3 regions of the Halobacillus sp. B23F22_5 genome follow, and region 3 is predicted to be linked to each of the others. Evidence: riboswitches for the same ligand, from Rfam matches in the RefSeq annotation. Region 3 holds a riboswitch; each other region holds the start of a gene.
What was found. A riboswitch is a leader RNA that binds a small molecule or an ion and turns the genes downstream of it on or off. The one in region 3 is predicted to bind thiamine pyrophosphate.
Positions count from the first base shown of each region.

Region 1: it holds a riboswitch for thiamine pyrophosphate, as region 3 does, so the genes downstream of both, tenA (thiaminase II) here and ACGTN9_RS10915 (thiamine phosphate synthase) in region 3, are expected to answer to the same signal.
Region 2: it holds a riboswitch for thiamine pyrophosphate, as region 3 does, so the genes downstream of both, ACGTN9_RS16405 (YkoF family thiamine/hydroxymethylpyrimidine-binding protein) here and ACGTN9_RS10915 (thiamine phosphate synthase) in region 3, are expected to answer to the same signal.

Region 1 covers NZ_JBIEKI010000001.1:259,886-270,575, forward strand. The annotation lists gene ACGTN9_RS01285 (DMT family transporter) at 1-289, opposite strand, end outside; gene ACGTN9_RS01290 (disulfide oxidoreductase) at 448-870, opposite strand; gene ACGTN9_RS01295 (DsbA family protein) at 863-1,555, opposite strand; gene ACGTN9_RS01300 (sulfite exporter TauE/SafE family protein) at 1,773-2,489, shown strand; TPP riboswitch at 2,603-2,717, shown strand; gene thiW (energy coupling factor transporter S component ThiW) at 2,799-3,299, shown strand; TPP riboswitch at 3,317-3,420, shown strand; gene tenA (thiaminase II) at 3,488-4,177, shown strand; gene thiD (bifunctional hydroxymethylpyrimidine kinase/phosphomethylpyrimidine kinase) at 4,144-4,992, shown strand; gene thiM (hydroxyethylthiazole kinase) at 4,976-5,752, shown strand; gene thiE (thiamine phosphate synthase) at 5,749-6,366, shown strand; gene rpoN (RNA polymerase factor sigma-54) at 6,599-7,903, shown strand; gene ACGTN9_RS01335 (Spo0E family sporulation regulatory protein-aspartic acid phosphatase) at 7,981-8,148, opposite strand; gene ACGTN9_RS01340 (Xaa-Pro dipeptidyl-peptidase) at 8,357-10,144, opposite strand; gene ACGTN9_RS01345 (hemerythrin domain-containing protein) at 10,411-10,690, shown strand, end outside.
Region 2 covers NZ_JBIEKI010000015.1:44,512-55,201, reverse strand. The annotation lists gene corA (magnesium/cobalt transporter CorA) at 185-1,129, opposite strand; gene ACGTN9_RS16425 (GNAT family N-acetyltransferase) at 1,270-1,875, shown strand; gene ACGTN9_RS16420 (energy-coupling factor transporter transmembrane component T family protein) at 2,086-2,865, opposite strand; gene ACGTN9_RS16415 (ABC transporter ATP-binding protein) at 2,840-4,540, opposite strand; gene ACGTN9_RS16410 (ECF transporter S component) at 4,527-5,111, opposite strand; gene ACGTN9_RS16405 (YkoF family thiamine/hydroxymethylpyrimidine-binding protein) at 5,104-5,709, opposite strand; TPP riboswitch at 5,799-5,901, opposite strand; gene ACGTN9_RS16400 (sulfite exporter TauE/SafE family protein) at 5,969-6,748, opposite strand; gene ACGTN9_RS16395 (sulfurtransferase TusA family protein) at 6,841-7,068, opposite strand; gene ACGTN9_RS16390 (MBL fold metallo-hydrolase) at 7,126-8,250, opposite strand; gene ACGTN9_RS16385 (sulfurtransferase TusA family protein) at 8,273-8,824, opposite strand; gene ACGTN9_RS16380 (rhodanese-like domain-containing protein) at 8,877-9,173, opposite strand; gene ACGTN9_RS16375 (rhodanese-like domain-containing protein) at 9,191-9,559, opposite strand; gene ACGTN9_RS16370 (class I SAM-dependent methyltransferase) at 9,710-10,276, opposite strand; gene ACGTN9_RS16365 (glutaredoxin family protein) at 10,333-10,563, opposite strand; gene ACGTN9_RS16360 (DsrE/DsrF/DrsH-like family protein) at 10,593-10,690, opposite strand, start outside.
Region 3 covers NZ_JBIEKI010000006.1:121,511-132,200, forward strand. The annotation lists gene pyc (pyruvate carboxylase) at 1-2,666, shown strand, start outside; gene ACGTN9_RS10910 (3-hydroxyacyl-CoA dehydrogenase family protein) at 2,688-3,647, shown strand; TPP riboswitch at 3,797-3,909, shown strand; gene ACGTN9_RS10915 (thiamine phosphate synthase) at 4,024-4,635, shown strand; gene thiO (glycine oxidase ThiO) at 4,619-5,752, shown strand; gene thiS (sulfur carrier protein ThiS) at 5,736-5,939, shown strand; gene ACGTN9_RS10930 (thiazole synthase) at 5,936-6,706, shown strand; gene ACGTN9_RS10935 (ThiF family adenylyltransferase) at 6,706-7,719, shown strand; gene ACGTN9_RS10940 (LacI family DNA-binding transcriptional regulator) at 7,969-9,009, shown strand; gene ACGTN9_RS10945 (sugar kinase) at 9,006-9,959, shown strand; gene hxlA (3-hexulose-6-phosphate synthase) at 9,976-10,617, shown strand; gene hxlB (6-phospho-3-hexuloisomerase) at 10,598-10,690, shown strand, end outside.

The sequences.
Region 1 (10,690 bases), on a different contig from region 3:
GGATAGCGATGGCTGCTGCGGGGCCGATTCTATGAATCGCTGTCAATTCTGAGAAAACGACAATGACACCGAATGATCCTCCAATTAAATAAAGAAATGGAACTTTTTTAAAGCTTTTTCCTTTACCATCTCTTACTTTCATATAAATAATGATGGCGATGGTGAAGGCTACGATATGAACCATTACCGTTGTGTGCCACCCGCCAATCGCATCACTCATTCTTGCGTTAAAGATACCTTGCATCGTGATGCACAGTCCTCCAAGCAGTGAAAATAAAGCACCTTTCATCTTTCATCCTCCTATTCTGCATTTATTTAAAAGGAAGATGAAAATTTTTGAAAGGACATATGTCCTAACCAATGTCACTCATACAAGAAAGCTTTCCCCTTTTCATCATAAAAATAAGCTCAGAGCGTGTGAATCCAGCTCTAAGCTTATTGGTCAGCTTATTTCTTTCGTGCGGCGAACAAAAAAATCGTTATCAGCGTAAATGCGGTCAATGCCAGAAAAGGAATCGTGATAAAACCCAGCCAGTTGATATATTCCGCACTGCATGGCACGCCACCGACACATGGTTTAATGCTCGCAAAACCCGGAACTTTTTGTTCCATATAATGAAAAATGGAAACGAGCCCGCCTATGATAGAGAGCGGCAGCGCATATATGACGATACTGCGGTCATTCAGGAAAGTCGCAATTCCCAGGATGATGCTGAGCGGGTACATGAATATCCGCTGTACCCAGCATAATTCACAAGGAATGAATTCCCTTATTTCACTAAAATAGAGACTCCCTAATGTAGCGATGACAGCAGCCAGCCATGCAATGTAAAGTGCAACATGCTGTCTGCTACTTTTCCGTTTACTCATTGCTATCTTCAATCGCTTTTTCAATTTTATTGGAAATCTCTTCATAGTTGAATGGGTCTTCCACCATTTCACCATTAATCATTACTGTAGGTGTAACTTGAACTCCATGTTCTTTGACGAGCGTATCATCTTTTTGGACTTCCTGCTGAATTTCTTCCGATTTCATATCCTGTTTCATTTGTTCGATATCAATCGATGGGACACTTTCTTCAGCTGTTTCCACAATCTTTTCTTCTGTCAGCCAGCCTTCCTGGTGTTCTTCTGGCTGGGCCGCATATAATTGCTTGCTGAAGTCCCAAAATTTTTCCGGAGTCTGTTTATAAACGGCTTCTGCTGCGGAAGAAGCCAATTCAGAATCTTCCCCGTGAAAGAGGACGTTGACATAAGTCAAATTAGCATCGCCTGAATCAATATAATCTTGTTTCAATAATGGAAAGACCTGGTCGCTCCATACTTTACATGCTGGGCAAAGATAGTCGCCGAATTCGACGATTTCCACCGGTGCATCGGATTCACCAATGGTCGGTTGGCCCTCTGTAGAGATAGAATCTCCAGAAGAAGCCGTATTGCTTTCACTTCCGCTATTGTTTTTACTATCTAATACGACAAAAGCAGCTACAAGTCCAATGACAACTACAGTTAAAATGACAACGAATTTCATCGAGCCTTTATTATTTTCAGCCATGGTTACACTCCTATATGTATTTTAAGTTAGCAATCGCAACGCTTGATAATATCAACATGTTATCATAAAAGGAAGATCAAATAGAAAAGATTTTCTTGATATTTTTTGACAATCTTATTAAATTATATACTTTCTCAGCTTTCCTGAAAAGCTTAGAGATTTCACTACTTAATAGGACGACCATGGATTGTTATCGGTATTAAACAGAGGTGTTTATTTGGATTCTATTTTTTTATTTATTGTCATCATTTTATTAGCTTCCATTTTACAAACCAGTACAGGTTTCGGCTTTTCGATCATGGCTACACCGTTTTTATTATTATTGTTCGCTCCCAGGGAAGCGATTCAGATCAATCTGGCTCTTTCACTGGTCATTTCCAGTGTCTTGATTATGAAAATCCGTCATGATGTCGATACAGGAATTTTAAAAAGGTTCATCATCGGCAGTAGTGCCGGACTTCCGATTGGCATCCTCATCTTTCTTTTGGCAGACATGACCAAGTTAAAGCTCGGTATCAGTATCGTTATCCTGGTGCTTACAATTCTTTTGATCTTCCAATTCCGGACTCATCAGTCTTTGCGTAGAGACTTTATCGCAGGAGGTATATCGGGAGCGATGACCACCAGTATCGGAATGCCTGGACCACCACTCCTGCTGTATTTTTCCGGTACGGATACGAAGAAGGAAAAGTTGAGAGCAACTACGCTCGCTTTCTACTTATTCATTTATTTCGTGAGCCTGCTGATTCAAGTGGTTTTTGCGGGCACGAACATCGAAGTATGGAAGGCTGGCGGATTAGCCTTGCCTGTGGTACTGGCTGGACTTGTTTTGGGCCAATTATTGTTTCAATGGATCAACCAGCGTTTATTTCAGCTATTCATGTACATGATTTTGTTATTCACCGGGCTCTATTTGCTGCTTGAGAGTTTTTAAATCTATCAAAGCATACGTGTGCAGGCTTTATTTTCAAAAATTTATCATAGAGAAGTGGAAGAGCTTCCTATACTTTGTTATGATGAAATGGAAACATCAAATTAAATATATGAAACAACTACTAGGGGTGCCCTGAATGGTGGGCTGAGAGGAAAGCGCGTGAAGCTTTCCGACTCTTATGGACCTGATCTGGTTAATACCAGCGGAGGGAAGTAGTCGGAAGATACGTCTATTTTCTTTTAACCTACCAAGCCAGGTCCCATGAGGATCTGGCTTTTTTAGTGCGCTCTTGGAGAAAGGAGGGGAGAAATGAATCGTACGCGTCTGCTTACGACAATGGCTGTATTTGTAGCAATTGGCACCATGGGAGCACAGCTGCTCTGGTTTCCGGCAGGGATAGCTAAAGCTTACCCAGTCCAGCATGCAGTCAATGTGATGGCGGCTGTAACGCTCGGACCACTGCCGGCGGTGGTCATTGCGTTTATGATCGGCGTTTTGCGTAATCTGCTTGGAATCGGCACTTTGCTGGCCTTTCCGGGCGGCATGGTCGGCGCATTTTTAGCTGGCTATCTATACAAGAAGCTGGGCAGAAAAGCCTGGGCTGCCGTTGGCGAGGTTGTGGGGACTGGAGTAATTGGCGCTTTGTTTGCCGTCCCTTTTGCCAATGTGCTGATGGGAAGTGCGGTTGGAGCTTTGTTTTTTATTCCATCATTTCTGGTCAGCAGTATTACTGGTGCTGTAATCGGCTGGCTGGTCGTCGTCAAAATCAAACAAGAACAATTATTGCCTAATACAAGAAGAGTTTCATAGTGTTTAACTTTTTAACGGAAAACTACTAGGGGCGCGTACAGCTGAGATAAGGAATGATTTCCTTTGTCCCTTGGAACCTGATCTGGATAATGCCAGCGCAGGGAAGTAGTAGAGGACCAACTTCACCACCCTCTATCTTTCTACTTTTATTCCCCTAGTAGCTTCCTAACTATTAAAGGAGGCTTACCATGACTTTTTCAAACGACTTAAGAAAAGAAAACGATGATATTTTTCGAAAGATATTCAGCCATCCATTTGTGGTCGGTATAGGAAAAGGAGACGTGCCAAAAGAGGCCCTGGAGCACTATATCAAAGCAGACTTTGAGTACTTGAATGCGTTCATGCATATCTATGGCATAGCCGTCTCCAAATCAGGCAATAGAGATGATATCTCACTCTTCAATGACCAGATAGGCTTTGTATTGAACAGTGAAACCCATCCCCATCATAACTTTTGTGAGCAGGCTGGGGTGAAATATGAAGACATGCAAGGATACCCGCTGCCACCAACGGCGGACCACTATATCAAGCACATGATGTACCATGCCCATACCGGAAACTTAGGCGAAATCCTATGTGCGTTGCTTCCTTGTCCGTGGACATATTTAGAAATCGGTCAGGTGTTGACGGGTCAATACGAGCCGAACGGTAGCCATCCGTTTTATCCATGGATCAAATTCTACGCGGATGCTGAGATGAGAGGGCTGACAGGAAAGCTGCGTAACCGCCTGGATGAACTGGCAGAAGAAGTATCTGAAAAACAACGCACCCGTATGAAAGAAGCATTCCGGAAGAGTTGTCAACTTGAGTTGGCTTTTTGGGAAATGGCCTATACGTGTGAAGAATGGCCGGTACAGAAAGTGGTGACACAGCGATGAGCAGACCAATCCCATGTGCACTGACCATAGCGGGCAGCGATTCAAGTGGAGGAGCGGGCATACAGGCTGATTTGAAAACTTTTCAAGAACTGAAGAGCTATGGCATGTCTGTCATCACTTCTGTCACCGCTCAAAATACAACTGGTGTGCAAGGAGTCCATCATTTGCCACCGTCGATAATAAAACAACAGCTTGAAGCGATACGAGCAGATATGCCGATCCATGCGCTCAAAACAGGCATGATTGCAGATATCCATATGATGAAAGTGGTCGCAGAAGCGATACCCCGCTTCCAGACTCCTTATGTCATGGATCCTGTGATGGTAGCGACAAGCGGCGATGTATTGATGGAAAGCGAAGCTCGTTTTTATTTACGGGAGCATTTGCTTCCTTTGACAACCCTGGTGACACCAAATATACCTGAAGCGGAAATGATTACGGAAGAAAACATCGAATCGTCAGCCGATATGGAAGCTTCCGCTGAACACATCGTGCATGGCTTCGGTGCAGGAGCGGCACTTATTAAAGGCGGTCATCGAATAGGGGAGGCGCTGGATGTCTTGTATGATGGAAAAAAGATGTATCGGTTCACCTCCGATCGTATTACCACTAAAAACACGCATGGTACTGGCTGTACCTATTCAGCAGCCATTACTGCATATTTAAGTCAGGGGTTCCCATTAGACGAAGCAGTGAGACGTGCGAAGCACTATATCACTGCTGCGATTCGTCATGGCTTTTCTATCGGAAAGGGTAACGGACCAACGAATCACTGGGCGATACGTGAGGAGGGAATAAATGATGAATGTCATTGAAGAAGTGCGTAATCACACCCCGCTGATCCATCATTTGACCAATCAAGTCGTCATGAATTTTACAGCGAATGGGCTGTTGGCTTTTGGCGGTGCCCCCGTCATGGCTAAGGCTGAGGAAGAAGCAGCATCGATGGCTTTTAATGCCGATGGTGTGTTGATCAATATCGGAACACTGACCGCTGCAGAGGTTCCAGCAATGGTTCATGCTGGTAAAGCAGCTAATGAAAAGGGTATCCCGGTTGTGCTCGATCCGGTCGGGGTCGCAGCTACGCGATTTCGCAGGCGTGCCGTCGAGGAAATATTACAAACAGTCAAACTTACAGCAATCAAAGGAAATGCAGCTGAACTTGCAAACCTTGTCGATATTTCCTGGGAAATGAAAGGTGTCGAATCGCGCGGAGAAGGGGATGCCGAAGAAGTTGCCGAGCAAGTAGCCCGTCAATACAACACCCTGGCGGTTGTTACAGGAGCAACAGATGTCATTAGTAATGGAAGTCGCCTGGTGAAAAATGAAACTGGTCATCCTCTGCTTGCAAAAGTCACAGGTGCCGGTTGTCTGCTTGGTTCCATATTGACCGCATGTCTAACTACAGAAGGTATTGCTGAAATGCAGGCATTGGCGGCCGTAGAGTTTTACGGTTTGGCAGCAGAATATGCTGCTGCAGATCCGGGAGTGACTGGTTCAGGAACGTTTGTACCCAGGTTCATCGATGCTCTATCGTTTGATTTCTCCCAGCTGCAAAGGGGACTCCAAGGATGAATTTGGCATGTAGACTGCGAAAATATCTAGTTATGGGAAGTACTAATTGCACCCGTGATCCGGTAGAAATTTTACTGGAAGCCATTGAGGGTGGGATCACCGCTTTTCAATATCGAGAGAAAGGGGAAGGATCCTTACAAGGAAAAGAAAAACTGGAATTAGGACTGAAGCTGAGAAGGATTTGTAAGGAACATGAAGTGCTGTATATCGTTAACGATGATACCGATCTGGTTGAATCACTGGATGCGGATGGTGTTCATGTGGGCCAGGATGACATATCGCCTGGCGATTTGCGAGAAGTTTTTCCTGACAGAGTGATAGGATTATCGGTATCAAACTGGAGGGAAGTGGAGAAAAGTCCAATAGAACATGTTGATTACTTTGGAGCCGGTCCGCTGTTTCCTACTACTACCAAAGCCGATGCCAAAAGCCCCGTCGGTACTGCGTGGATCAAGGAGCTAAGGGAGAACTTTCCCTCTATACCTATAGTTGGAATAGGAGGTATTAATCGCAAAAATGCGCCTTCTATCATTTCAGCGGGTGCCGATGGCGTGGCGGTCATTAGCGCTATCACCCAGGCAGAAGACATCCCACAATCAGTAAAACAGCTTTAACCGTCTTAACCGTCTTCCCCAGGAGAACCAGAAAATGGTTCTCCTGGGGAAGTTTTTTTGATACGAGCTTGAAATTTCATGATGGATACGCCAATATGATAATAAGTATAAGTTAATCTCGAACAACTTCTAATTGATCATGATGCATAGTAAAATAAAATATATTCTAAAAGAAATCAGTCTATTGTGAAATGTAAGCGCGTTCATATGGTTTTAAGCAGGGAGGAGAAACATGATGGAGTTAAGTCTGTCTCAACGGCAAACGACGAACCTGGCTATGACAACTGAATTACGACAGGCGATATCATTGCTGCAATTCTCTTCGATGGAACTGACAGCGTATATCCAGGAACAAGCACTGGAAAATCCGCTGATTGAATTAAAGGAAAAAACACCAGAGGTCGACCACGAACCTGTCTATCAGCAAAGGTCCTATCACTCAGGTGCCAGTCCACTTGATTTTGCTACCAGGGAAAAAGATATAAGAGAGGATTTATGGGAGCAGGCAAGCCTATTAGATTTGCCTGACGTAGAAAGACTGCTGATGCAATACCTGATATGGAATTTAGATGACAATGGCTACCTTCCCATTCCAGTGTCCGAGATTGCTGATGAATTTGGGCTGCCAAGAGGTCAAGTGGCAGGGGTTATTGAAACACTGCAATACCTTGACCCTATAGGAGTTGGAACTGGAAATCTATCAGATTATCTAACTTTTCAACTACGACAGTTGCAGGAAGATAACATATTGGCTGAACAAATCGCTGCGAATCACCTGGAGTTGCTGGCGGAAAAAAAATGGCGCATGCTGGCTGAACAATTGAATGCACCTCTGTCTGAAGTACATCAAGCAGTAGAAGTGATTCAACAGTTAAAACCTAAGCCTTTTGCAGGTATTGCGAAGTCACCTGCAGAATATATGCGTCCCGATATAACCGTAAAGAAGCATCAAGGGGAGTATAAGATTGTTCTCCATGACAGTTATTTACCTTCGATCCACGTAAATACGAATTACCGCACCTTGATTAATAAAAATGACCAGACGGCAAAATATGTAAAGGATAATTACCAAAAGGCTTTATGGTTGATTAATAGTGTGGAACAACGGCAGGCAACAATGATGAAAATTGCCGAAGTGCTTGTAGAAAAGCAAGCAGGATTTTTCGAAGAAGGATTTACGGCTATCCGGCCCCTGACCCTGAAAGAAGTGGCTGAAGCAATCGGAGTCCATGAGTCCACCGTAAGTAGGGCCAAAGCGAATAAAGTGATTCAGACCCCTCAAGGGTGCTTTGAATTAAGTATCTTTTTCACTTCCAAACTCAGTAGTGAATCGGGTAACGATACATCTTCCGCTAGAGTAAAAGCGCTATTAAAAAGTTTGATCGAAACGGAGGATAAGCGTAAGCCGATATCCGATCAGAAGATTTCCGACCATTTTAAAACAAAAGAAGGGATAACCGTATCGCGGAGGACGGTGGCTAAATACAGGGAAGAACTCCAAATCCCTGCCTCGTCCAAACGTAAACGGCTCTCGTAAAAAAACTGTCTCTTGGGATCAGTCTTCGATTCCTTGAGGCAGTTTTTTCATGTTCTTTGGTTTACAAGGTGGAAAATTCATTCGTAGTTGATCGCACTGTCTGCCGCTGAAAGTTCATTTAACAGCCGATCCAGCGTCTGAGAGGCTTCAATCAACTTATCATCCAAGGGATCATGATGGTAAAGGGAATACATATATACTCGCATTTCTTCTATTTTCTGCTCTAACTCTTCTAAGTTGTTCATAATGGCCACCCCCAACGTTATCTATTACGATGTAATGTTTTTGTGAATAATTTATTTTATTCTTTCCTTTGAGGGAAGTGACAAAACCTAAATTTCAAAATATGGAGGAGAAAGCAGTGTGAATATGAGGAAATAATATTTATTTGATATATTGGCTATACGCTATTCCATGTAAAAGCCAGTATGCTGGTGCATACTGGCTTTTGATTTACTTCACTAATGGCAGCTGGATGTAGCTGCTCGCAGGATCAATTGTTATTTTTGTGCCGCCTTCAGGGCGAAGCGTGTAATCGTAATCAGTAGAAATGATTACGACGCCGAGCTGGTGGCCAGCTTCGAAAACATAATCATCCGGCTGCATATCCCACTGGAAAGTATAATCTTTCCCTGGTGAGAGAGACTTCGCTTTCCAATCGGAATTGATATTTTGCGGGTCCATCCAGCCCCGTGTAATAATTTCCGTACCTTCATTGCTATGATCCACTAACAGAGCGGTAAGGTTAGCGGTTGGCTGGTCAAATTCAGCACGGAGAGAAACCTCCGGTACACCACTAAGTCGCATTTCCTCACCTAAAGGTTCCGTTAAGTAGGCTGCGAGGTTATCCTTATTACCATTCAAATCTTTTACCAATGTTTCTGCGGTACGACTTGGATCATCGATGATCGTATCTTCTGTTTTGTTATTATTCGATACCGGCGAGAAGCTGAGTGAGCCAAGCCCTTCTTCCGCACTGAAGTGAAGCTTCGTGGCCTTAGCGTCTTCGGCAGGCCAGGCAGCCATTGTTTCCCAGGATTGATCTTCCCGCTGGATATCCACCATCGGCTCGTCCATGATGCCATTTTCCACATCATATAACCAGTAATCGAACCATTTGTTCAAAGTAGTCATCCACTCTTCCTGTCGGACATAATAGGGATCGGTATGCCCTTGTTGGTGAAGCCACATTTTTCTTGGAACATTATTTTTTTCTAAGGCTTCCCACCATTGTTGGAATTGTTCTGTTTTTACATTCCAATCATTCAATCCATGGACAAGCAGGACGCTGGCCTCAATATTCTTGGCGTCTTTTACGTAATTGCGAGCGTACCAATAGTCATTGTAGTCACCGGTTTCCCGTTCTTGTCCTTCTGTTAATTCCTCCATCTGCCCAGCGCACACTTCGGGATTTTCCCGAGTCATCACAGCTTTTGCAAGTACATCCGTATCTTCACCTTGATAACCTCCTGGAGCTATAACAGCACCGTTGGAACGGTAATAATCGTACCAATCACTAATTGCCCCAATCGGCACAATCGTCTCCAACCCTTCAACACCAGTAGTAGCAACAGCATTTGGTAAAGTACCATTATAGGAAACTCCTGCCATCCCGACTTTACCGGTCGACCAATCGGCAGTTACCTGTTCTCCATTTTCATTATAGGCTTCCGCACGGCCATTCAGCCAATCAATGACTGCTTTTGTTCCTTCCACCTCCTGGTAATCACCAGTGGTTGGGCAACCGTTCGACTGACCGGTTCCAATACTTTCTGCAGCGATGAAAGCATAACCGCGTGGAACGAAGTAATCATCTAAGTAACCAGGCAGCCCTGCTGCATTATTTTGTCCGGTAAGAAGCGGTTTGCCAGGATGGTTGACGACATTCAGTTCTTTATTGACATCATAAAATTCTAATGGGAAGTTAAGGCCTGCATAATAAGGGCTCATCGTATAAAGCACAGGCACATCCAGCCCCTCTTCGGTTTCAGCTGGACGAATGATCGTGGCATGGACACGATCAAGTTCACCATCATTGTCGCTGTCGACCGTGGTTTCAATATAGACCTCTTCCTCGATAGCGTCATCCAGTGAATAAATTGGCTGGGTCATCCCATTCTCAATATCAATGTTCGTGTTGTATGTATCGTTGGTGTCATCGACAGGCGCAGCGTCAGCAGTCGTGGGAACGATCAGACTTGCGCAAAGCATAAGCATGAGTCCTGTCTTTTTCACACCCAATTCCTCCTTTATTGTCATATAACTTGAAGTATAAGGGAAAATTGTCAATAGTTTATTGAAAAATCTGAAAACAATGCTTTCGTCGTATGTAATTAGGACAATCGATTTAGGTGGAAAAGTCTATTATTAGGGGGGATCTGGCGAAAGAGTTCATTCTTTAAGGGTATTACAAACACATAAGTAATGTGGGGGAGGTCACTTCTGTAATCCATCACATGGTATATAATAGCAATATAGTCTTCATTTCGATTGGAGGTCGAAAGGATATGAAAAGGCACGAAGCGTTATACCCTTTATCCCATCACCATCATCATGCGCTTGTTACTGCGGTAGAGTTGAAAAAAGCAGGCACGGAAAAAACAGAAAAAAGTTTGCAGGATTATCGCAGGAGTGTGATTGATTTTTGGAACCAGGACGGGCGTGGGCATTTTCGCGATGAAGAAGAGGTGCTGCTTCCTCTGTACGCCCAGTATGGAAATGTCGATCAAGAGCCGATCAGACAGATGCTGATCCAGCATGCACAAATTAGAGGCATGGTCGAACGGA
Region 2 (10,690 bases), on a different contig from region 3:
AAGCGCCTTGCTCACCCCCGACAAGCTTAAGCCAAGCCTCGCCGTGACGTTCTCTGTCACAGAGAGGATTGGCTTAAGACCTCGAGGGGGTAGGCGCTGGAGCTAGATGCAACCCGCAAAAAAGGTGCCCGCTTCCTTCTGTAAGGAAACGGGCACCTTGTTCATTCAAGTTCAGGGAGCCGGTTTAACTGAACCAGCCTTTGCGTTTAAACCAGATAATCATCGCTACAGACAACACAACCATGATTACCCAAATGATTGGATAAGCATATCGTTCATCCAGCTCCGGCATATACTCGAAGTTCATTCCATACACACCTACAATGAAAGTCAGCGGCATGAAAATCACGGAAATGACCGTCAGCACCTGCATTGTTTTGTTTTGCTGGTGGGAGGTTAACGATAAGTAGCTGTCCCGGATGTCCTGCGTCAAGTCACGATTGGAAGCAATCACATCTGCTAATTTGATCAAGTGATCATGCACATCTGCGAAATACTCTTTCCCCTGTTTCACGCCATCGAGATGCTGAGAGTTGAGGATACGATACAACAATTCACGCATCGGATGGACAGTCTGCCGCATGGTCAGCAGTTCACTGCGCCGGTCGAACATTTGCTCCAGCAGCTTATCGATGGAAAGATTTTTCGTATTATCTTCGATTTCGTTGATATGATCTTCAATTTCATAAACAATCGGAAAATAATTATCGACGACGGCATCAAAGATGTAATGTAATACATAGTATTCATCCCAGGTCGGCTGTTTTTTCTTGACCATCCGGATGATATGATCCAATACCGGCAATTCCTGCTTATGATACGTAATAATAAAGTCTTCACCAAAAAAGATATCGATTTCCTGTTTTTTAAGTTCTTTGGCATCAATGGCATGGATGACGATCAAGGTATGATCATCATAGTAATCCATCTTCGGCCGCTGCAGGTCATGAATACAGTCTTCGATTGCCAGCGGGTGAAAGTCAAAATAACTGTCAAGGAGATCCGTTTCGTCTTCACTTGGCTGATCGAAATCCACCCAATACCATCTAATATCGTTTGATTTCAATGGTTCGAGAGAATTGTCCTCAATCAGTTCACCTTGTTTTGTATAAGCGGTTAATTTCAACATATAAAAACCCTTCCTGCTTCTTCCTTTAACTTCTAATAATATTACCCAACTGCTACTATCCAAAACATGAATTCTGGATGGTTCAATGCATAGTCAAGTGTGATAGGATGAAGATGAAGGATTAACCTGGGGGTGGCTGGATGACCGCTAAAGAAAGCTTGCTAATTGGAAAGCGCGTCAAGTTAAGAAGCATCAAGGAACAAGATCATGAGCAATTATGGAAACTCATTTATAAAGATAAAGACCCTGAATGGAAAAAGTGGGACGCCCCATATTATCCCCTCGAACCCCATACCCTGGACAGCTACCGAAGCTACGAACGGGCAAGAAAAGAGCGGCTCTCTCCCGATGAACCAGACTCAAGGCTGATCATTGAAGTGGATGGGGAGATTGTCGGAACGGTCAGTTATTATTGGGAACACAAAGCCTCGCTCTGGCTTGAAGTAGGGATAGGCATTTACCGTCCGGAATATTGGAATGGCGGGTATGGCACCGAAGCATTGACTCTGTGGATCGATCATTTGTTTTCTGTTATGCCCCTTGCTCGTGTCGGCTTAACAACCTGGTCAAAGAACGAGCGCATGATGCGTGTAGGAGAAAAACTTGGCTTGAAATTAGAAGGCCGAATACGGAAATGCCGTATTTATGAAGGAAAACATTACGATGCCATCCGTATGGGAGTCCTGCGCGAGGAATGGGAAGCGATCCACGGTACAATTGAAAAACAAACGGTTTCTAAGTTGTGAAATCCCGCTGATGCGGGATTTTTCCTTTTTAATAGAGGACAGACCCTTAATCTAGCTTCCATGATCTTAGGGATAAACATTTAGTAAACCGGACTACTTCCTCACAGTCAAAAAGCTGAATTTCCAGTTTGGCGGCTTTCCCCACCCTGAAAATTCAGCTTTCATTCAAAAATATTGGCAATTCTCCTAGTCCATTATTCCGTGACAAATCTATAATTGCCCATCATACCATTGGAAATATCCCCACCGGACAGAACAATAGACACTTACTCCATATAGAGACAGCATGATTCCCAGGAATGCCCAATCTTTAGGAGTTACTTTCATTTTCCTGTAAAAGGTGCGTTCTTTACTCCCTGTGAATCCCTTGGATTCCATGGCAATTGCTGTCCGCTCGGCTTTCCGGATAGCGCTTGCTAACAACGGGATGACATAGCGCTTCATCTCCTGTACCCATCCGCTTATACCTTTGCCCCTGCGAACGCCACGGATGCGGTGAGCCATCCGGATCGCTTTCCATTCGTTCATCATCATCGGCAAAAATCGATAACCAGCCAGCACCCCATATGCAATTTTTGGAGACAGTTTCAATTGCTGCATCAGGCTGAGCAAAAATTCGGTTTTATTTGTCGTCAGAATGAACAATAAGGATAACAAAGCAAAACCAAGTACTCTCAATGCCAGCGAGATGGCTAATTGAAAGTCTGAGTGAGAAAAAGTTAAAAATCCGAGGTCAAAGATAGTCCCTGCCTGGCTGCCGGCATCCGCGAACATAAGTGTCGTCCAGAAAAAACCGAAAGCAATGATCAGGAATGGCACAAAATAAAGAGACCAGCTTTTCAAGGACACGCGCCCGAATAAAAATGTGAGGATTACTACCCCAATAGAAAACAGCAGCGGGGTGATCGGGTCGAACACAAAAGCCAGCAGGAAAACTGCCAATACAATCGTTATCGCCTTCATGCTAGGATTGAGTTCCTGTAAATTCATAATGACCCTCCCTCTTTCTTGCTGCTTCTTCAAGCCTCACGTGAAAAGGTTTTTGCAAATGATGCTGCGCCAGCCAACGATTATTTTTTTGCCATAACTGAGCAGGGCTGCCTTCAAATGCCACCTGTCCCTTCTCCAATACGATGACATGATCGGCATGCTGATCGACGAGCTCCATGTCATGGGTGACCATCACCAGGGTGGTGCCGGCTTGATTACGCACTTCCAGCAGATCGATGACTTCTTTAGCTGCCTGCTCATCCTGACCGAAAGTTGGTTCATCTAAAATCAACAGGCTTTGGTGCTCGACCATCATAGTGGCAATGCTCAACCGTCGCTTTTGCCCCTGACTCAAGGTATAGGGATGACGGTCGGCATGCGGAAGCAAACGGTACCTTTCCAGCATCTGTGTTGTCTTTTCAGTCACAACTTCTTCCGGGACTTCCTGTAGACGCAGGCCATACGCAATCTCCTCAAAAACTGTATCAGCAACAAATTGATGTTCAGGGTTTTGAAAGACGTATCCGATTTCCTGCCATAGCAAATGATCTCGGAATTTATCCATCGCTTTATCGTTCAGCTGGATATTCCCTGAAGAGGGATGCACAAGCCCTGCCATTAACAGACTAAGAGTGGTCTTCCCGGCACCATTGGCACCCACAATAGCTGCCCATTCTCCCTCTTTTATTTCGATCGTTATATCTTCAAGAATATGCTTAGAACCGATGTTTTGGAGAGATAGATGGATCTCTGGTGAGGACTCAATATGCTTAGTCTCCGGTGATAACTCGGCAGGCTTGTTTTCCAGTGTCTCTGGTTTTATTTTTGCCGTCAGGGATTCCAGATGGACAGGATATTCCCCGTAGAGTTCGATCAAGCCTTGATCACTCAACTCCTGAGCTGTCCGGAAAAGCTCAGGCATCCAAATCCCCTCGCTTCTGATGGTTTCATAATGTTGATAAAAACCTTGAGCGATCGATCCATCATAAAATATTCTTCCGTGACGATTCATCAATAGACAGCGATCGCCATAAGGTAGCCATTCATCTAAATTATGTTCGATAATTAATAACGCGAAATCATTTTCTTTTTGCAACGTAACTACTGTTTCAATAAACGAACGCCTGGCATGTGGGTCGAGCAAGGAAGTCGGTTCATCCAAAATCAACAGTTCAGGCTCCATGGCTAATACACAGGCCAGGGCTAATTTTTGTTTCATCCCTCCGGATAAAGTGGAGATTTCCGCTTTCTTCACCTCTGCTAAACCGACCATTTCAAGAGCCCAATCCACCTTTTCCCTGATTATCTCAGGAGCAGTTTTCAAATTTTCCAAACCGAAAGCTATTTCATCTTCGACGGTCAGCATACAAAACTGGCTTTCCGGATCCTGAAAAACCACTCCAACCCGCTGGCTCAGTTCACCTGCTTCGAATTTTTCATAAGGCACTCCTTGATAATAGCGTTCGCCCTTCATAGTTCCATCCAGTTCCCCTGGGTATAAACCATTCAGGCAATACGTCAACGTGCTTTTCCCACACCCACTTGGCCCAAGGAGCAGCGCAGTTTCCCCGTGAGATAAGCAAAAATCAATCCCGCTCAATGTCGGAGATTTGGTCTCTTCATAATGTAATGTGAGCTGATTCACTTCCACTAAAGGTTTATCATGCGGCGCCATGTTTATTTCTCCTATGCTCTTTGCCAAGCTCAAAGTTGTACAGCACGCCAGTTTTCGCAAGCGCATCGCTGATTGCTTTTCCAAGCAGGCCGGCGATGACTGCACCACTGACCAAACGGGCAATGAACATGGCGGCAACGTAGGTGGTTGCAAGTGCTGCATAGCCAGACAGGAAGTAGCCCCAGACAAAACTGAACACAGCTGACCCCATCCCTGCGGCCATTAACACCCATACGTGGTACATCCGGTATCTGGTTGCGGCAAATACCGCTTCAGCCCCTAGTCCCTGGATCATCCCTGAAATGATCAGCATCGGTCCGACAGCATTCCCCAGCATTACTTCAATAATGGCGGCAATCGTTTCAGATAAAAATGCGGCGCCCGGCTTTCGGATAATATAGGCAGCGATAATGGAGATGATGAACCAAATACCAAAAATCAAATCGTAACCGATCGGACCGAAAAATCCGACCAGCAACTTTCCGACAGGAAGAAACGCTAAATAAACGACTGCGAATACAACGGAAAGTACAGACATGACAACTATTTCTCTCATTTTCCACTTATTCATCGTCTTCCCCCTTTTGATGGGATGGACTGTTCGCAGAAATGGACGCCGTCATCACAACATGATCGTTATGTTCCTGGGTTGACGTGAAGGCGTTTTCAAGTGTAGTAAAAATGTCAGCCGCTTCTCCTTTCAGCTTGGTAGCATAGTGGATACCCTCGACAGTTAGTCCTCTTTGTTTGGCAGCTTCGATTTGTTCCATAATCTGATCCATGTAACGGTCAGACCCAAGCGGATACAGCGCAAAATCACAAGCGGCATATTGGTTTATCGCTGTTGGGGTGTTTAATTTACGATCGTCTTCTGCCATATAGACATCGCCATCCGTATCACCCGGGCAGCCGATAGAAAAAGTTCCTGAAAAAGCTACATGGTGGCCAGTCTTTGCAGCATGGGAAAAAATAGCTTCGGTAACATCGAACACATGCGGAATCTTCCCTCTCACACACGTGCTGACATCATCCGTCTCTAACCAGACCTTTGAGGTATCGACTTCCTCAAGAGCCGATAAAATGACATTCACGAAATCATCCGTCATCGGGTGTACCGAAAAGCGGCACCCGGCAATTCTGCTTGTTCCTTTACATACTTTATTGGACACGAACATTCCCCTCCTTTTTTATACAACAAAAAAACTGCATCCACGGGGAATGCAGTTCAAAGGTTATTGTTGATAAAAATGATTCGTGTCACCTTATCTCTGCACTTCCCCACGCTGGTATTATCCAGTTCGGGTTCTAAGGGTCAGAGTCTTGTGACTCCTCTCAGCTCAATCGCACCCCTAGTGCTTCAATCGTGCTATGCAGTTTTTTCATCTATTAGTAGCTTAATAGATTTCCAAAACTTTGTAAACATCTATTTTACAGTAATACGTCCCACCAGATTTTAATGGCTGTTCCGACAATTAAAGCAGCAAGGATACCTTGTAATAACTTGGTATTCACTTTCTGACCTGCTTTTGCTCCAAGTGGAGATGCGATCAGACTGGCAATAATCATGATAATCGCTGGTACAAGAACGACCTGACCGGTCATCACTTTACCGACAGTGGAACCGATCGAAGAAATGAAGGTTATTGCCAGGGAAGTTGCGATGGTAACACGGGTTGGTATTTTAAGCACCGTCAACATAATTGGAACCAGCAGGAATGCACCAGCAGCACCGACAATACCTGCCGCTACACCAACGATGAAAGCAGAAACAGCTGCAACCATTTTACTGAATGTCACCTGATCAGGTGGAATGTCATCGTTGTTCTTTCTAGGAATGAACATCATGACCGCGGCAGTCAAGGCTAAAATACCATATACGATTTGAATGCCTTCTTCCGTCATGAAACGGGAGCCATAACTTCCGATGAAACTACCAACCAGAATACTTACACCCATATAAATAATCAAGTCTTTGTTCAAGTAGCCACCTTTACGGTAAGCCCAGGCACCGGCAATAGTGGCAAAAAACACTTGCACTGCACTGATTCCTGAAACTTCATGGGCAGTGAATGCAGCGAAACCTAACATAGGCGGTATATATAAGAGCATTGGGTATTTAATAATTGATCCGCCGATTCCTACCATTCCTGATACATATGAACCTGCAAAACCGATGATAAAAATCGTGACGTAAAACCATAAATCCATTTTTCTTCCTCCCTTTATCTCTTTGAAAGCCTTACCAATTGGAAGGGGACAGCCATCCGTTTACCGGAATGTCTGTCCCCCCTTTTTATCTTTTAGCCTTTCTTGATCCAGAACTTAAGAACTTCGTCTTCTTCTTGCTGGTCGACAAGTTCGTGTCCGCTGGAATCTGTCCAGGCTGCTAAGTCTGCTTTTGCACCTTTGTCTGTAGCGTGGATTTCAAGAATATCTCCGCTGTTCAATTCATCCATCGCTTTTTTCGTCTTTACGATTGGCATTGGGCATGCCAGACCTTTTGCATCTAGTACTTTATTTGCTTCCATTTTGATACACTCCTTTTTTAAAATTAACCGGGAGCCCCACTAAAATGGGGCAGCCCATTAGGATACCGCGCAGCGGTTTGGTCCGATTTCCATTTCACGCTTTTCTTCTTCTTCAGGCGTTAGTTTACCCATGTTCACTTGGCGAATTTCCTGGTATGCGTTTGGTTGTGGTGGAAGGTTTTCTGTAACCATCTTACGGAATTCACCTTCGTCTTCCACATTCAAGCCAGTGTTCACTTTGTAAAGTTCACCAAGAGGTGCTGATACTTTTCCATCATCCTGTACTTCACTCATGTTAGCGAAGTGAGCTGGCAGCACTTCCAAGTCATCTGAAAGTTCTTTGTAACGGCTGTAAAGTGTCTCACGCAAGTCGCCAACCCAATCTTCTGCAAGACCGGCAAGGTCAGGACGACCGATAGATTCTACGAATAGAATGTCACCAGTCAACAAGTATTTGTTGTCGACGATGAAAGAAGTAGATCCGATGGTGTGTCCTGGTGAATATACTGCCTGAGCAGCAACCTTAGTCGTACCGACAGTAATTTCATTGCCGTCTTCAAGCTTGTTGTAATCGAATTGAACTTCTGTTGCGTCTTTCGGTGGCAACCAGTATTGTGCACCAGTTTCTTCACGAAGCGCACGACCGCCGGAAATGTGGTCTGCGTGCAGGTGAGTGTCTGCCACCTGAACGATTTTCGCATTCTTTTCTTTTGCAAAATCAAGGTAAGGCTGGATCATACGGTTGGAGTCGATGACCATTGCTTCGCCATCAGAGACAACCATATAAGATAGGCAGCCTTTACCCAGACGTACGAACTGGTATAGTTCACCGCCATCAGAAATGTCGCCTACTTTAACCGGCTCCAGGTACTCACTCCAGGCTTTCATACCGCCTTTCAAGTAAGAAACTCCTTTCACGCCAGCTTCTTCAAGCAGGTCGGCAACCATCATGGAAGATCCTTCTTTTGCACAAACGACCAGTACGTTTTCGTTTGGAAGTTTATCCATGATGCTTTCTACGCCATCTAGTAGATCAAAGTAAGGTACATTAATGACTTCTACACTGTCACCTTCGATTTTCCAGTCTGCGAATTCTTTTTGGTTACGAACATCCAGAATGAACAATTCTTCTTTATCAATAACTTTGCGTGCAATTTCTTGTGCATTCATTGCTTTTGGCATTGATACCCCTCCAATTAATGATTTATTTTTCTACGTTTCCGTTCCAGTCTTTCATGCCTGGCGTTACGTTATATACGTTGTAGCCTTTTTCTGCAAGTTTCTGAGCTGCCATGTCACTTCTGCTTCCTGTACGGCAGATGACATAGACATCTTTATCTTTTTCGATTTCATCCGCTTTTTCATCGATTTCTCCAAGCGGTACAGATACGGCGCCAGGAATGTGGCCGAATTCATATTCCGCTGGTTCACGGACATCAAGTACAGTAATATCGTCACTCAGTTTGCTTTCCAAATCTTCATTGGAAACGACCTGGTCATGTTTTTTCTCTGGCTTATTTTCTGAGTCTGTACTTTTGCGTACATAATGGTACAAGACATCGCCATCTTCTTTATGACCGAGGTATTGGTGACCCATGTTTTCAGACCATGCTTCCAGGTCAGCGATTGAACCGCGGTCCGTTGCCTGTATTTCAAGCACGTGGCCAGGTTCGAGATCAGTCATTGCTTTTTTCGTTTTTACGATCGGCATAGGGCAAGCTAAGCCCTTAGCATCTAGTACTTCATTTACTTTCATTGGAAAATACCTCCTATTTTAGGTGAAAGTTTATTAAAGATCACGTGACGGTTTATTCGACGTCCCCACTCCAGGACATCATTCCGCCCTCCATGTTGGTAACATCATATCCATACTGATCAAGGAACTGTGTCGCTTGACCGCTGCGGCCGCCGGAACGGCAAACCATGATATATTCTGTGTTTTTATCTAATTCATCTTTACGGAACTCAAGCAAGTGAAGCGGAATATTCACCGCTCCAGGGATTTTACCCTGGCTCACTTCGCCAACTTCACGAACGTCAACGATATTCAATTTTTCGCCTAGTTCTATTTTTTGTTTTACTTGTTCTGCAGTTAAACTTTTCATCTGTGAATATCCTCCTTTTAACCTCTCCAGGCGTTCATGCCGCCTTGGACATTGATCACTTTTTCAAAGCCTTTCTTTTTCAACATGCGAGAGGCTGCTGATGAACGGCCGCCACTCTGACAGATGACATAGACAGGCTTTTCCTTATTGAGTTGATCCGCTTGATTTCCTAATTGCTGAAGCGGAAGGTTGTTGAATCCTTTAATGTGATTGGATTTGTATTCCCCAGGTGTACGGACATCAATGAACTGTTTATCCTTCTTCTGTTTCATATCATCCTTCAATTGGGAAGTTGTAATCTGATCGACGCCTTTTGCCGGCATCATTCTTTTTGCTAAAAATCCAATGATGATTGCTACTGCTACAATTGTAATTATCGTTTCCATTTCACATTACCCCTCTTCATTATTACCATAACCCCTAAGGGTATAGTTTAAACTTATTTTTTTAAAAGTCAACCCATTGAAATCTCGGCAGACTTTTAAAAAAATAAGTGGAGCGGGTGGAGGAAGCGGTTTGCTCCCTCGTCCCCTTATTTACTTAGTGGCAACAATAAAGTATACATCCTTATTGAGCTTGCCGACTTTCACAGAAAAACCAGCTTGCTCGACTTCATGGGCCAAATCCTGTGATGGAATCCGCTCATGGAGTGGTGGTCCCTGATCTGCTTCAATCTTTTCCCAGTCCAACACTACGAACATCCCGTGTTCCGGAAGAACACGGTAGACTTCCTGCAGTGTTTGGTCCAGTTTCGGAACTTCATGAAGGACAAATGCTGCAACCGCACGCTGGAATGAACCATCAGGGAAATTGAGACGATCCACTCCACTCGGCATGCGATCAATATTAGTAATACCAGCTTCTTCTGAACGTTCTGCCAGCATTTCCAGCATTTCCGGCTGGATATCCACCGCGGTGACGCGGTCACTTGTTTCTTTTGCTATCGGTATTGTCAAATACCCGTTTCCTGCTCCCAATTCAATGACTTTTTCATCGCCATTTAAATCAAGAAGCCTGATGACCTCCTCAACAGGAACGGTTTCCTGTCGTTTTGGATCGAGCAATTTTTCGGCTTTCTCATGTGAAAACATTTTACCGGCCATACAAATCTCCTTCCATCACGCCGAAACGGGTAATCGACATGGTCCAATTACTGCTTTTACTGTTTCGGCAAATATTTCAAGAATGTTTCCGGATCGAATCCGATAATCCATTGACCGTCGATATTTGTTTGCGGGACGCCCATTTCACCAGTCGTTTCCACTAACTTTCTCGCAGCCTCCGGATCTTTTTCCAGATTGACTTCATCATAATTGACACTCATCTGATCAAGAAATTGTTTGACCATGGTGCAATAAGGACATGTGCTAGTTGTATATACTGTTACCATTTACTCCACTCCTTTAAACCTCAGTATAATTAGAATGTTAGAGAAACATCCGCGTCTTTAGCAAAGTTTAGGAAAGTTGCTGCGCCGCCAACTTCGATTCCGTCAACGAAGTCTTCTTTAGTAAGAC
Region 3 (10,690 bases):
GAATTTGCCAGGCAGCCGTCAAATTGATGGACAATGTGAAATACATCAATGCAGGGACGGTTGAATTCCTGGTTACGGGGGATGAATTTTACTTTATTGAAGTAAATCCGCGTGTCCAAGTGGAGCACACGATCACAGAGATGATCACAGGAGTAGATATTGTCCAGACACAAATCTTTGTAGCAGAGGGATACAGCCTGCATGGCAATCGAATTGCTATCCCAGTACAGGAAGAGATTCATACCCATGGATACGCGATCCAATCCCGGGTCACCACAGAAGATCCGTTGAACAACTTTATGCCTGACACCGGAAAGATCATGGCTTACCGGACAGGGGGCGGGTTCGGCGTTCGGCTTGATGCCGGAAACGGATTTCAGGGAGCGGTTATATCCCCATACTATGATTCTTTGCTGGTGAAGCTGTCGACATGGGCATTGAGTTTTGATCAGGCTGCTCAAAAAATGGTTCGTAACTTAAAAGAGTTCCGAATCCGTGGGATTAAGACAAACATCCCATTTTTAGAAAACGTCATTCAGCATACACAGTTCATTACAGGAGCGTACAATACAACATTCATTGACCGCTCACCGGAATTGTTTGTTTTTCCGAAAAGAAAAGACCGTGGAACGAAGATGCTGTCCTATATTGCGGACCGGACCGTCAACGGATTTGAAGGGAATGGCAATCGGAAAAAACCAGCGTATTCCAAGCCTAGAATTCCTAAGATTAAACATTACGAGTCGATACCGAACGGGACAAAGCAGATATTAGAGGAACGAGGAGCAGAGGGACTGGCCGAATGGCTGAAGGAACGGGAAGAAGTACTGATGACAGATACAACCTTCCGCGATGCCCACCAGTCCTTGCTGGCGACACGGGTCCGGACGAAAGATATGGAAAATATCGCGGAGCCGACAGCCTGTCTGCTTCCGGAATTGTTTTCCCTGGAAATGTGGGGAGGCGCTACGTTTGATGTATCCTACCGGTTCCTCAATGAGGATCCATGGGAGCGGTTATTGAAGCTGCGAAACAAGGCACCAAACGTCCTGTTCCAAATGCTTCTCAGGGCTTCCAATGCAGTAGGATATAAAAACTACCCGGACAACTTAATACGGGAATTTGTAGATAAAAGTGCCAATGCGGGCATTGATGTTTTCCGTATTTTCGACAGTCTCAACTGGATCGATGGAATGAAGCTGACCATTGATGCGGTAAGGGAAAGTGGCAAGGTAGCTGAGGCAGCGATGTGCTACACCGGGGATATCCTCGATTCCGCCCGTCCAAAATACGACCTCGACTATTACCAAAAGGTAGCGAAAGAACTGCAGGATTCCGGAGCGCACATCCTCGGGATTAAAGATATGGCTGGCTTGTTGAAGCCGGAGGCAGCGTATCAATTGATTTCAACCTTGAAAGAAACGATTGATATACCGATTCATCTCCATACCCATGATACCAGCGGAAACGGCCTGTTTACGTATGCCCGTGCCGTTGAAGCAGGCGTTGATGTCGTCGATGTCGCTGCAGGATCGATGGCAGGATTAACCTCTCAGCCGAGTGCCAGCAGCCTATACTACGCTTTAGAAGGATATGAAAGAAAGCCGAACGTTGATATTAGCGCTTACGAAAAACTGGGGCGCTACTGGGAGGATACAAGAAAATATTATCAGGACTTTGAAAGCGGCATGAACGCTCCGCACACAGAGGTATATGAACATGAAATGCCTGGAGGGCAGTACAGTAATCTTCAGCAGCAGGCGAAAGCAGTCGGGCTTGGCTCACGCTGGGACGAAGTGAAGACCATGTATCGTCGCGTCAACGATATGTTCGGAGATATTGTCAAAGTGACTCCATCGTCAAAAATTGTCGGGGACATGGCCCTTTATATGGTCCAAAATGAATTGAATGAGGACGATATTTATGAAAAAGGGGAATCACTGGACTTCCCGGATAGTGTAGTAGAGTTTTTCCAAGGGTACCTGGGTCAGCCATATGGCGGATTTCCTGCCGAACTGCAGCGCATCATCCTGAAAGGACGCGAGCCGATTAATGTACGTCCAGGTGAACTGCTGGAGCCTGTTGACTTCCATAACCTGAAAGAAACCCTGTTCCATTCCCTTGATCGACAAGTCACTAGTTTTGATATGATCAGCTATGCGCTGTATCCAAAAGTGTTCATGGATCATCAAAAATTCATCGAGCAATATGGCGATGTGTCCGTTTTGGATACCCCTACTTTCTTCTATGGGATGAGACTTGGAGAAGAAATCGAGCTGGATATTGAGCAAGGGAAGACGCTGATCGTCAAATTGATTTCTATTGGTGAGCCGCAAGTAGACGGAACAAGAACCGTATTCTTTGAGCTGAACGGTCAGCCACGTGAGGTAGTCGTCAAGGACGAAAACGTCAAAGCCACTGTCCAGGCGCGTCCGAAAGCAGATAAATCGAATAATAAACACATCGGTGCAACGATGCCAGGAACAGTTATCAAGGTTCTATCAGGAAAAGAGGAACAGGTGAAAAAAGGAGATCATTTAATGATCACGGAAGCAATGAAGATGGAAACCACCGTCCAGGCTCCTTTTGATGGAAAAATCAAGGATATCTATGTGGAAAGTAATGAAGCCATTCATGTAGGCGATTTAATGATTGAATTCGAATAATACAAGAAGGGGAGTGAAATGATGAAAAATATCACGGTACTTGGAGCGGGTGTTATGGGGCATGGTGCCGCTCAATTATTTGCCCAGGCAGGAAAAAATGTAAAAATCCGGGCCAGACGCGAGTCATCATTGAAAGATGCAAGAGCACTTATGACGAATAGCTTAAAAATTATGGTTGAAAAAGAGATGCTGACGGAAAACGAAATGCACCAGACGTTAGCCCGTATTACGTATACCACAGATTTACATGAAGCGATCCCAGGTGCTGACTTTATTTTTGAATCCATTCCGGAAGATCTTGAAAAGAAACTCGAGACTTACGAAGTTATTGAACGTATTGTCTCAGACGATACGATTATTTCTTCTAACACTTCCACTTTCCCACTCGAGGAATTAACTCAAAAAGCGAAGCATCCGGAAAGGTTTGTCATTACTCACTTTTTCAACCCGCCACAACTGGTTCCAATTGTGGAGATTGTTAAAGGAGAGAAAACACAGGAACATGTGGTAGATACAACGTATGATCTAATGAAAGAAATCGGAAAAAATCCAGTAGTTTTAAAAAAAGAAATATCTGGTTTTATCGTCAACCGCGTTCAAGTAGCTATGCTTCGCGAAGCGTTCCACTTAATGGAAGAGGGAGTGGCTACGGCAGAAGATATTGATATAGCCATGAAAGGGAGCATGGGCTTTAAATGGGCTTTCTGCGGACCGATGGAAAGTCAGGATTTAGCCGGCCTGCAAACAACACAAGCCATGGTTGGAAAGATATTAGAAGATCTATCTAACACAAGAGAAGTTCCTTCCTTTTTAAATGAAATGGTGGAAAATGAACGGTTTGGGATTAGAACGAATAAAGGTTTTTACGAATATGATGATCATGGTGAACAAGCCATTCATACACGGGACGACCGTTTTCTGGAGCTCCTGAAATTATTACAGCAAAAAAGTGATCAGCATAATATAAACTCGTTTTCGTGATGCATTTCGAAGCTCTATTTGGGAGTTGTAAAGGGAAAATGGCAAAAAAGAAATGACTAATGTACTCGGAAAAATCAGAAAATTAACTAGACGATTCTATGAAATTAATGTAAAGTAAGAAATGAAGCGTTTACCAAAAACTGCATAAAAATATTCACTAGGGGTGCCTTTCCTTAAAGGCTGAGATCAAAGTATAACTTTGGGACCCTCTGAACCTGATCTGGCTTGAAACACCAGCGGAGGAAAGTGACGACGATGGGCGTCTTGAAAGAGCAAATCTATGTTTCTTTTATGATGGTCAACTAAAGTAAATGGGACATACCACTTTTCCTCCGGGGGAAGTGGTATTTTTTGTGCCTAAAAAGGGTGTGCTGGTATGAAACTTGTGGCAGTGGCGAATGGAAGGCTGGAAGCGGGGCCGTTGGCAGCGGTCATTGAGGAATTTGCTCCATTGGTAGATTCCATTATTTTAAGAGAACCTCACATGGCTGAGGTTGACTATCAGTTAATGGTGGAGAAGTTAATCGCAAGTGGGATTGATAGGGACAAGCTTTGTATTCATAGTCGACTAGACGTTGCCTGCAAGACCGGTGTTCCGAATCTTCATCTCAAAGAAAAGGGCTCCGGGGTAAAAAAGGTGAAACAGGCTTCTTCTTCTATGAAGGTCGGGGTTTCGGTACATTCGCTTCAAGCGGCAAGACAGGCGGAGGAGGAAGGTGCCGATTATGTGATGTTTGGTCATGTTTATGCTACGAACAGCAAAAAAGGAATGGAGCCAAGGGGCATCGAGGAGCTTGAAGCTATCACTTCTTCGATTGATATTCCTGTGATCGCGATTGGTGGCATCACTCCCGCTAGACTACAGGAAATACTGGAAGCAGGAGCGGCGGGAGTTGCTGTCATGTCAGGGATATTCGAGGATGCACAACCGCTTAAAGCTGTAAAACGGTATGTAAAGGAGCTAACGATTCATGAAGGAATATTATGATGTGGTGATTATTGGCGGTGGCATCATCGGTCATTCAATTTCCTACTATTTAAACAAGAGCGGAGTCCACGCTGTCGTCATCGACAAGCAGGTGAGTGGCAACAAAGCTACGAAAGCAGCCGCAGGGATGCTTGGTGTTCATACGGAGCACCAGGCATCAGGCGCCTATCATCAATTTTGTGAAGAAAGCAGAGATTTATATCAGGGCTTAAGGAAAGAACTTCATGAATTAACAGCAATCGATATCGGGCTTTCTCCGTTTGGAATGATGGAAGTCGCGATGGATGAAGTCCATAAACAAGAGCTGTTGGAGAAAAAGCATGCCTTTACCAGCCTGGAATGGCTGGAAACAGAACAGGTAAGGGATAAAGTTCCTGCTCTACCGCCAGAGGTTTCCGGGGCATTATATATGACCAGGGATGGCCATGTCGAACCAATAGCCACGTGTGAAGCGTTGAAGCGGGCGGCTTTTGTATATGGCGGCGACTTACTGGAAAACACGAGTGTCGTTGGGGTGACAAAAACAGATGATATTTTCACTGTCCAATTAGAAAATGCTTCTGTAACAGCAAGCCAGGTCGTGGCTGCTTCTGGAGCGGACAGTGGGCGATGGTTTAAAGCGGCAGGAATAGATGACCCGATCGTACCTGTGAAGGGGGAATGCTTTTCGATTAAACCAAGCCGGCATTATTTTAAGGAAGCCTTGTTCTTTAAGGATTTTTATATTGTTCCTAAACCGGATGGGCGTTATATCGTAGGAGCGACGTCCAGGCCTAATGAATTAAGTTCTGATACAACGGCAGGAGGATTGGCAGATTTGATGAATCGTGTGTTTGCTGTTTTTCCAAACCTGAAAGAAGAACCGATGCAGGAATTCTGGTCAGGAGTACGGCCGGGGTCTGTCGATGGTTTGCCGATTATCGGGGAGCACCCGACACTCACGGGATTCTACTTTGCTACCGGGCATTATCGAAATGGCATTCTACTAGCGCCTGCTACGGGGCAGATGATGAAAGATCTGATCACGAAGCAAGACGTACACCAGGCTTTCCGGGAGTTGCTTTCACCGGAACGCCTGGATAGGAAAGGAGCATCCAATTATGAATATTCATCTTAATGGAAAAAGCATTGATTTACCTGGTAACGTCACCACGGTATCGGATTTGCTTGATTCCTATGACATCAAGAAAAAGATTTCCGTGGTGGAGCACAATAAAGAAATTGTACCTAAAGGGAATTATGAACAAACGACGCTTGCTGACGGAGACAGGATTGAAATCGTACATTTTGTTGGAGGAGGATGAACATGTTAACGATTGGTGAAAATACATTTCGTTCAAGATTGATGCTGGGCACAGGGAAATATCCGAGTTTTGCGGTACAAAAAGAGGCGGTGGCCGCTTCGGAAACGGAAATTCTAACGTTTGCTGTGAGAAGAATGGATATTTTTGATAAAGATGAACCAAACCTGCTGGAAGAGTTAGACCTTGAAAAATACAGCCTGCTTCCGAACACGGCTGGTGCCAAGACAGCGGAAGAAGCAGTCAGAATCGCACGCCTTGCCCGTGCCTCCGGTTTATGTGACATGATCAAAGTCGAAGTCATTGGCTGTGACAAGACACTATTACCAGATCCGTTTGAAACGATGAAAGCTTCCGTACAGCTGTTAGAGGAAGGATTCACTGTACTCACGTATACCTCGGACGATGTCGTGTTAGCGAAGCGATTAGAGGAAGCAGGCATTCATGCCATTATGCCAGGGGCTTCTCCAATCGGTTCCGGACGGGGAATCATCAATGAGATGAACCTGCAATTCATCATGGAACAGTCGGAAATCCCGGTTATCGTCGATGCGGGAATCGGATCTCCAAAAGACGCCGCCCATGCGATGGAGCTTGGGGCTGATGGTGTCCTGTTGAATACTGCCGTGTCTGGTGCTGATGATCCTGTCAAGATGGCGGAGGCCATGAAGCTCGCTATTCAAGCAGGGAGACTTGGGTATGAGGCAGGAAGAATCGAGAAGAAAGCATACGGAATAAAAAGCAGTCCGGAAAGCGGGCTGGTCACCTGATGGAACGGTACTCGCGCCAGGAACGTTTTGCCCCGATCGGAAAGGAAGGACAAGCTTTGTTAGGTGAGAAACATGTACTCATCGTTGGAGCGGGTGCCTTAGGCTGTGCCAATGCCGAAATGCTGGCGAGGGCGGGGATAGGTAAGATCACCATCATCGACCGCGACTATATTGAGTGGAGCAACCTTGGAAGACAACAGCTTTACACAGAAGAAGATGCTGCGAGATTGAGGGCGAAAGCGAAAGCGGCGGAAGCCAGGCTGAAAGCGATAAACTCCAGTATAGAAGTAGAAGGAATTGCAGAGGAATTTGATGCGGAAAATGCAGAGTTACTGTTGAAAGATATCGACATGCTGATCGATGGAACCGATAACTTTGACACTCGTTTCATCATCAATGATGCTGCTGCCAAGTATAAAATCCCCTGGATCTATGGCGGTTGTGTCAAAAGCCATGGCCTCTCGCTTTCCATTCTGCCGGGTGAAACACCGTGCCTCCAATGTCTGATCGACCAGCTACCTCAGGATGGAGAAACCTGTGAGACAGCTGGTATTATCGGGCCTGCTGTCCAAGTGACTGCAGCCTATCAGACGGGAGAATGCCTGAGGTTCCTTACCGGTCACCCGATGTCAACGCATTTGGTTTCTTTTGATATCTGGGGAAGAGGGTACAGTGCGATTGATGTAGCAAAACTCAAAGACCCACAATGTGTTTCTTGCTCTGATGCCGCTCAGTTTTCTTACTTAAAAAAGGAAAAAGGCATCCGCACCGCCATCCTATGCGGTAGGGACACGGTTCAAGTCAGACCGGGCCGGAAAGAAAACGTCAACTTGGAGCGATTAGCCCAGCGGATCAAACCGCTTGCCGGGGAAGCCAAGGTAAATGAGGTACTCCTCCGGTTTCAAATGGAGGAAAAGAGATTCGTCGTTTTTAAGGATGGAAGAACGTTGATTCATGGTGTGGGTGATGTGCAGGAAGCGAAGAAGTTGTATCATCGATATGTGGAAGCGTAAGGAGGAAAAGTGCCTGATCCCAGCTTTACTACAGTGGGACCAGGCACTTTTTTAGGCATATCTTAACTTACTTTTTTTCCAAAAAAACAAAATTCGATATTGTATGTTGCATCTTATTTTTAAAGGTTAAAAATGGAATTTAAACGAGAGGGTTGTAAAACGCTTACATAACATCTATACTATTACTAAATCGATTTAGTAAACCGGTTTAGTTAACGGAAATTGAATTAGAAGCTTGGAGAGATTGTTATGAAATCAGTCACTATAGCTGATGTGGCTTCACACGCAAATGTTTCTAAAAGTACTGTCTCTCAGTATCTGAATAAACGTTTCGACTATATGGGAGAGAAAACAAAACAGAGGATTGAACTTGCTATCAAAGAGCTGGGCTATCAGCCAAATATTGTAGCCAGAAGTTTAAAACAAAAATCTACGAAGACAATTGGGGTGATTGTCGCTAACATATTGCATAATTTCTCGACAGAGGTGAGCCGTGCCATAGAGGATGCATGCAATGAACAGGGGTTTCACCTAATTGTATGTAATGCAGATGATCATCCGGAGAAAGAAAAAAATTATATAGAAATGCTACGAGCGAAACAAGTGGATGGCATTATCATTTTCCCGACCGGCGGTAATAAAGACCTTTACCAAAAGATGTTAGCAGCCAATTACCCAGTGGTTTTCGTAGACAGATCGGTAAGTGATGTTCCAGTGTCATCCATCATGTTGAATAACCAGGAAGCATCGAGACTTGCAGTCCAACATTTTATAGATCGGGGTTATGAAAGAATTAGTATTGTAACAACTTCTATCATCAGGGATATCACACCTAGGTTAGAAAGAATAGAGGGTTACCGACAAACACTAGAAGACAATGGCCTGACCCTCCAGGAAGAGTATGTAAAAAGCTTGGAACTGCAGCAAATCCAAGATGGAATTGAAGAAATGTTGGCCCTTGAACAGCCGCCTAACGCTATATTAGCGGGGAATGATTTAGCCTTAATCGAGATTTTGAAATATGTCAAAAATAACGGATTGAAAATTCCTTCTGATCTAGCGGTAATCGGAATCGATGATGTTTCATTTGCAAGCTTTTATACTCCCACACTAACAACGGTAGCTCAGCCTACATTTGAAATGGGGAAAAAAGCAGCTGATATATTACTTACAAAAATAATAGATAAAGAAAGTAAAAATGGTCTTCACGATTATCGTTTCGATCCAGAATTGATAGTGAGAGATTCCGTAGGGTATGGCCCTACTGCCAAAGGAAGGGATAAGGGATGAAAGATGTAATAACAATAGGCGATGCGATGATCACATTTGATCCATCGCAAAAAGGACCAATGAGGTACGCAGATTCTTTCAAGCGGAAAGTTGGCGGAGCTGAGATGAATTTTGCCATCGGTTGTGCAAGACTCGGTTTAAGTACCGGGTGGATCAGCAGACTTGGGAACGATGAGTTCGGCAAGTATATTCATAACTTTGTTCGTGGAGAAGGAGTCGATATATCTTCTGTAAGATTAGTCGATGGTTACCCCACTTCGCTGAACTTTAAAGAGATCAAGGGAGATGGAAGCGGTCGCACTTTCTACTACAGGAATAATTCGCCAACTAATACGCTAACGAAAGAAACGATTGATGAAGAAGTTGTAAAAAATACGAGGCTCATTCATATTACCGGAGTTTTCGCTGCAATCGATCAGGAAAAGAATATTGATCTCATCGAATATCTCCTTAAACTCGGGAAGGACAATGGTGCGCTTGTCTCTATGGATCCCAATATCCGTCTCAAATTATGGAGCCGGCAGGAGGCGACAGCAGCATTGACTCGTTTTTTGCCTTATGTAGATATCTTATTGACAGGCGAGGAAGAAGCAGAGATTTTATTTGGCACATCTAAGGCGGAAGAAGTCATCACAAGATGTAAAGACCACGATATAACTGCTTTAGCAATCAAACGCGGTGAAAAAGGGGCATTTGGTTATTTGAAAGGAGAAGCCCTCGAGTCTTCATCTATCCCGCCGGTTAAGGTAGTTGATACGGTCGGAGCAGGGGATGGATTTGATGCCGGATTTGTTTATGGATACCTGCAGGACTGGCCATTGAAAAAGATTTTACGATTCGCTAATACGATCGGATCGATGGTCGTGAGTGTAGTGGGAGATAATGAGGGACTTCCATATTTAGAAGAGGTCTTAGTACAGCTAGGAGAAAAAGAACTACTAGAAAGATAGATTAGGAGGTGAAACCGTGAACCTGCAATTAGCACTCGATCGGCTGACAAAGGAACAATGCTTTCAAATTATTAAGGAAACAAGCGATGCTATTGATTGGATTGAGGTAGGCACTGGCGTAATCAAAGCTTATGGAATGGAAATAGTCAGAGAAATAAGCGAGGCTTATCCAGAAAAAACAATCGTAGCTGATATGAAAACATGTGATGCTGGGCGCCATGAAGCAGAACAGGCTTTTGAGGCAGGTGCTGATATCACGACGGTGATGGCTTTTTCAGCGGACAAGACTATTACGGATATGCTGAAAGTAGCAACGAAGTATGAAACGCGTGTAATGGTGGACTTGCTTGGTGTGACGGACAAAAACAGAATTGAACAGCTGAAGGAACTTGGCGTCGATCTCGTCAGCCTACACTTTGGGAAAGACATGCAGCAGACAGGGGATATGGGAGGAGACTTGTTCTCACTCGTACAGGATATTCCCGGAATGGAGTACTCCGTTGCAGGGGGCATCAACTTAACGTCACTCCCTAGGATTATGAAGTACAACCCTGACACGGTCATTGTCGGTTCCGGAATTACCAAACATGAAAACCGAAAAGAAGCTGCCTTAAAGATGAAAGAGGTGATCGAAGACTATGCGAAACATAATCAATGAGGTTGCCAGAGAGATTTCTCAAGTACTGGAGCGAGTGGATGAAAAGCAAGCCCTTGCACTTTCTGATCAAATT